DNA from 2 places in the Clostridium zhoujianii genome. Region 2 is predicted to be linked to the other one. Evidence: riboswitches for the same ligand, from Rfam matches in the RefSeq annotation. Region 2 holds a riboswitch; the other holds the start of a gene.
What was found. Region 2 has a riboswitch for lysine ahead of ACSYT2_RS16425 (Na+/H+ antiporter NhaC family protein). Riboswitches for the same ligand answer to the same signal wherever they lie in the genome.
Positions count from the first base shown of each region.

Region 1: it holds a riboswitch for lysine, as region 2 does, so the genes downstream of both, lysA (diaminopimelate decarboxylase) here and ACSYT2_RS16425 (Na+/H+ antiporter NhaC family protein) in region 2, are expected to answer to the same signal.

Region 1 covers NZ_JBPUTF010000005.1:66,074-69,268, reverse strand. The annotation lists gene ACSYT2_RS17120 (beta/alpha barrel domain-containing protein) at 428-1,099, shown strand; lysine riboswitch at 1,205-1,371, shown strand; gene lysA (diaminopimelate decarboxylase) at 1,471-2,766, shown strand; gene ACSYT2_RS17110 (betaine/proline/choline family ABC transporter ATP-binding protein) at 3,047-3,195, shown strand, end outside.
Region 2 covers NZ_JBPUTF010000004.1:105,356-108,550, forward strand. The annotation lists gene ACSYT2_RS16420 (ABC1 kinase family protein) at 1-1,577, shown strand, start outside; lysine riboswitch at 1,662-1,837, shown strand; gene ACSYT2_RS16425 (Na+/H+ antiporter NhaC family protein) at 1,976-3,195, shown strand, end outside.

The DNA of each region.
Region 1 (3,195 bases), on a different contig from region 2:
TAAAAAATATATAAATACAAAGTAAAATTATATAGGGGGGGTAGAAGTTCTTTTTGCACAAAATCAAATTAGTAGCCTCCTAAGAATCTTATATTTATAATTTACCATTAATCCTTTAAATGGGAAAGATTAAATGAAATTTTTTTAGAATTTTTAATATGTATTATTTAAATTTTCTCTTTGAGAGTGTATACTATTAATTCACATATTAAGAATAAAAGTGTGGCTGCAAATATTATTTAAAATGATATTTGTAGTTAAGTTTTTTCAATAAAATGGTCAGTTAGAAGATATGTTGAATTAAATATATAATTTTATAAAGCTGAGTAATTATTCAAAGGGATAAATTTCACTTTTTTTTTATCTTTATAAAAGTTTATAAAAGAGTATAATATAATGTATAGCGATAAGGTAGGGAGGAAAGATAATGGCAAAAGAGGCTAAATTCGTGCCAGAAATAAAAGGTACATTAAGAAACCATGTAGTAGAGGTTCCATCAGTTATTAGAGATTGTAGTGGAATTAAGATATTTGGAAAAAGAATAAAATCATTACTATTTACTACAGATGTAGCTATTATTAGAAATACAAATGCTGACGCAATTATAGCTGTCTATCCATTCACACCGCAGCCACTTATAACTGAAGCTTTAATTATGGCAGCAGATGTACCGGTTTTTTGTGGAGTTGGAGGTGGAATCACTCAAGGGAAAAGAGTGGTTAATCTAGCCTTAGATGCAGAATTCAAGGGAGCTATGGGTGTCGTTGTAAATGCACCTACATCTAATGAAATAGTTAGAAAAGTAAGAGCTACCATTGATATACCAGTTATAGTGACAATAGTATCGGAGCATGAAGATATAGCGGAAAGAATAGAGGCTGGAGCAACTATACTAAATGTATCAGGAGGTAAGGATACTCCAAGAATAGTTAGAAGTATAAAAGAACAGTTCCCAGAGGTTCCTGTTATGGCAACAGGAGGTCCTACAATAGAAAGTGTTAAGGCAACTGTAGAGGCTGGAGCAAATGCTATTACATATACACCGCCTACTTCAGCAGAGATAATGGGTGAATTAATGGACAAGTATCGTGGTTTCTAGTAAAGTTAATGAAAGTTTTGTTATTATTTCAAAAAATTCATTACAAATGTAATAAATTGTGGTATCATAATGATTAAAGTTGAATAAAATGGTATGAGAGATATTACCTAGGGTAGAGGTGCCAAAGCAATTAGTAATTAATAAGAGTCGGCAGACTATGATGATTAATGAAAGGTGTTAGGCCGAAGAAGTAGGATTTTTGCAGGATCTATTTCTGGATATACATAAAATATGTGTATAACTGTCACAAAATGTGATGAGCTACAAGGTACATTATATATGTGTATTTTGGCAGCAAGGGTTATCTTTGCTGTTTTATTTATTTTATGAAGATTTAATCAACTTTTATACTAAATTGGGGGTATATTTATATGAAATTATTTGGAAGTATGACAGTAGACAGCAATGAGTTGATAATTGGGGGCGTTAAAGCAAGCAATTTAGCAGCAGAGTATGGTACACCATTATATGTAATGGATGAAGAATTACTTAGAAATACATGTAAAGATTATTATAATTACTTTAAATGTAGTGAGGAAAATAATAGAGTTGCCTTTGCAGGGAAGGCTTTTTTAAATGTTGAAATGGTTAAGTTAATCAAAGAGGAAGGATTATGCCTAGATGTTGTATCCGGTGGAGAACTATATACAGCATATAAAGCAGGATTACCTATGGAAAAGGTATATTTCCATGGGAACAATAAAACATTAGATGAAATTGAATTTGGAGTAAAGTTAGGCGTAGGTAGATTTGTAGTAGACAACCTATATGAAATGGAGAATCTAGATAGAATAGCTAATAATATGGGAAAAGTACAAGATATTTATTTAAGAATAACTCCAGGAATAGAAGCTCATACACATGATTATATAAAGACAGGACAAATTGATTCGAAATTTGGATTTGCACCTGTTGGAGATATAATAATGGAAGCGGTAAAAATGGCAATTAGCCTTAAAAATATAAATTTAGCAGGACTTCATTGTCATATAGGATCTCAAATATTTGAACTTGAACCATATAGAGATGCAGTTGAAGTAATGCTTACGTTAATAAATAATATAAAGAAAGAAACAGGACATTTAATTAAGGAATTAGACCTTGGTGGTGGATTCGGAATATACTATACAGAGGCAGATTCACCAAGAACAACTAAGGAATATTGTGAAACAATTTTAAACAAAGTTGATGAAGTATGCAAAAACTTAAATGTTGAAAGACCTATATTAACAATAGAACCTGGCCGTTCAATAGTTGGAAATGCTGGGTTAACTCTTTACAGAGTTGGATCTGTTAAAGAGATTCCAGGGGTTAGAGAATATGTAGCAGTTGATGGAGGAATGGTTGATAATATAAGACCAGCTTTATATCAAGCTAAATATGAATGTGGAATAGTAAATAAAATGGGACAACCTAATACTAATAAGGTTACAATAGCAGGTAAATGTTGTGAATCAGGAGATATATTAATTACTGATACTATGCTACCAAAAGCTGAGACAGGAGATCTACTTGCAATAATGTCTACAGGAGCATATGGATTTTCTATGGCAAGTAGCTATAATAAGATTCAAAAGCCAGCAGTGGTAATGGTTAAGGAAGGTACTTCAAGATTGGCAGTTAAGAGGGAAAGTTATGAAGACCTTATAAGAAATGAGCTAGTTTAAGATATAAAAATATATTAAAAAGGTGTAGAGAATCTACATCTTTTTTTCTTTTATTTTAAGAAAAAAAATCTTAAAATCATCTTGAAAACTATTCTGAATTTATGTTCAAATCAGATTTAAGTGTAAAATGGAGTAAACAAAGGAGAGTATTAGTTAAAAACAGAAGAGTAACTCTTATAAGGGGTAGATAAGAAAAAATTCAAGATGCAGTATGTTATGCTATATATAGGAATTCGGAATAACTGTAATAAATACAGTTAGTATGAAGGGACGGGATATAGTGATAAAAATAAAAAATGTAACAAAAAAGATTGGATCTCGAGTTATATTAGATAATATTAATTTGGATATAGAAAGAGGTTCATTTGTAGTTTTAATCGGTCCAAGTGGATGTGGAAAAACTACTACATTAAAAATGATTAATAAGTT
Region 2 (3,195 bases):
TTTTTGTTTCCTACGGATTTGGATATATAGTAGATAGTAAATTAAAGAATCATAAAAAATCTCCAGCAAACTTAAGAAAAGCTTTCGAAGAATTAGGTCCTACCTTTGTTAAGATAGGACAAATATTGAGTACAAGATCAGATATATTACCAGAGGCGTACATAGATGAACTGATAAAGTTACAGGACTCAGCCTATATGGAGAGTTTTGAAGATGTAAAAATGGTATTTGAAAGTTCTTTAAACAAAAGACTACGGGAGTGCTTTTTGTTTTTTGATGAAGAGCCAATGGCGTCTGCGTCTATAGCACAGGTTCATAATGGGATATTAAAAGATGGCAGAGGAGTTATAGTTAAAATTCAAAGACCTGATGTGCAAGAAACTATGAAAATGGATATATCTATTTTAAAAAGAATAGTTAAATTCACCAAGGCAAAGATAAATATAGAAGTTGTGGATCCAATAGAGGTTTTAAATGAATTAGAAGCAAGTACAGAAAGAGAATTGGACTTTATAGCAGAGGGAGAAAGTATATTAATATTTAAGAATAATAATAAAAATATAGCCTCTGTATATGCTCCGGATATAATTGAGGAACTTTGGAGTTCAAAGGTGTTAACTCTTGAAAATATTCAAGGGTTTAAAATAAATGACTTAAAGATGATAAGAAATGAGGGTTATGACAACAAGGATATAGCGAGAAAATTAGCTCTTTGTTACTGTAAACAAATTTTTGATGATGGATTTTTTCATGGGGATCCTCATCCAGGAAATATATTAATATCTAATAATCGTATATGCTTTATAGATTTTGGTATTACAGGAATATTAGATGAAGGCTTAAGAAGTTGGCTAAATATTGCGCTGTTATCTGTGGCAACAGGTGATAAGAAGAAGTTAGTAGATTTCATATTAGCAGTGGGAATTAAGCGGGGAAAAATAGATAAAGGAACAATTTATGAAGATGTATCATATTTGTTTGATACATACTTAGCTACAAGTTTGAAAAATATAAAGATGGAGATATTGCTTAGGGAAATATTTACATTGGCTAGAAAAAATAGAATTCAGTTTCCTAGAGAATTAGTGGTTCTAGTAAGAGGATTAGTAATATTGGAAGGTGTAGTGGCTGAAGTAGATCCTGATTTGGATATAATTTCTGTTGTAACTTCTTTTGCAAAATCCAAAGGGAAATTTGATTTATTAAAAGAATTGAATCAAGAGCAGTTAGTGTTATCAGCATATGCGTTTGCAAGAGATACAATTAGAATACCTAGCAAGACATTGGAGGTTCTTAATACTATTTCCGATGGTAGAACAAGAATTAATTTAAATATAACCAATTTAGATGAAACTATATCTCAGATAAGTAATATGGTTAATAGAATAGTTGCAACATTATTAATATCTTCTTTAATATTAGGATCTTCACTAATTATAAGTAATAAGGTAGGTCCCGATTATAAGGGATTATCAATGTTAGGCATTGTGGGGTATATCATATCTGCTGTCTTTGCAATAATACTATTAGTATCTATAGTTAAAGCTGGTCACTTCAAAGCTAAAGGGAAAAAATAGTATTTATGAATAAATGTTAAAAAAGTTCTTGAATTATTAATGAATGAAATGTATAATTAACCTAAATTATAAGAAGTGAATAAGACAAGAGGTAGAGGCGCGGTACTTAAGAGTATTATTGCAGACTTAAGCAGGATGAAGCAATAAGAAAGGAAATATCGCCGAAGTGAAGGATTAAAGCTTAAATATCCTAACGCTGGGCTTATATAGAATATGTATAAGACTGTCACAAAGTCATTTTGTGGTGAGCTATCATTCAGGATTTTTTTATTGTGTATATAAAGCCTTGAGTGTTAACTCAAGGCTCTTTTTTATTTTAGACATATTCAAAAAATAATGTCTTATAAAATGATGGACCTCTAATTCTTTTCACAAAAAAATATAGGGGGAATAATAAAATGAAGAACAGAAGATTAATGATTTTTATCTCAACTTTAATGTTACTAGTATTATCATCTACTGCCGTTTTAGCTGCAGAAGTTGAGCCAGCAGTAACTAACTCAGTAAAATTTGGATGGTGGACATTAATACCGCCACTAGTTGCAATTATATTAGCTTTTATAACTAAAAATGTTGTTATTTCATTGTTTGTTGGAACATTGTCAGGATGTTTTATGTTACAACTTACAGGATTTAATATTATAGGAGCAACAGTTCAAGCATTTTTAGATTTTGTTCAAAGAGCACTTACTTCACTTGCGGATCCATGGAATGCAGGTATAATACTTCAAGTTTTAGTTATTGGTGGTGTAATAAACCTTGTTTCTAAAATGGGTGGAGCAAGAGCGGTAGCTGAAGCTCTTGCAAAGAGAGCAAAAACACCAAGAAGTGCACAAGTTGTTACGTGGCTTTTAGGAATATTAGTATTCTTTGATGACTATGCTAATGCACTTATAGTAGGACCTATAATGAAGCCAGTAGCAGATAAAATGAAAGTATCAAGAGAAAGATTAGCATTTATAATAGATGCAACAGCAGCGCCAATTGCAGGACTTGCAATTATATCAACATGGATAGGTCTTGAGGTTGGATTAATAAAGGATGGATTTGAAGGGATTGGTCAAAATGTAGATGGTTTTGGTGTATTTCTACAAACTATACCATATAGATTTTATAATATATTAATACTTGCTTTTGTAGTAATTACTGCTGTTTTATTAAGAGAATTTGGACCAATGAGAAAGGCTGAAATTAGAGCAAGAAAAGGGGAACAAGTATTAAAGGATATTGAAGTAGACAAAGAGACAGCAGAAGAGTTTGAAGCAAAGACAGGGGTAAAGTTAAGTATATGGAATGCTATAATCCCTATAGGTACATTAATAGTATCAGCTTTAGCTAGTTTCTATTATAGTGGATATCAATCAGTAATGGCTGGTGAAGATACAGTACTTCAAGCGGTATTTACAGATGCACCATTTTCTTTTAATGCAATACAACAAGCTTTCAGTAACGCAGATGCATCAATAGCATTATTCCAATCAGCATTATTTGCTAGTATAGTGGCTATAGCTCTTGCAGTATGTAAGAAGATATTCACGGTGTCTGAAGCTATTGAAATTTGGATTGATGGTATGAAGGGATTAATTATAACTGGTGTTATTTTAATACTAGCCTGGTC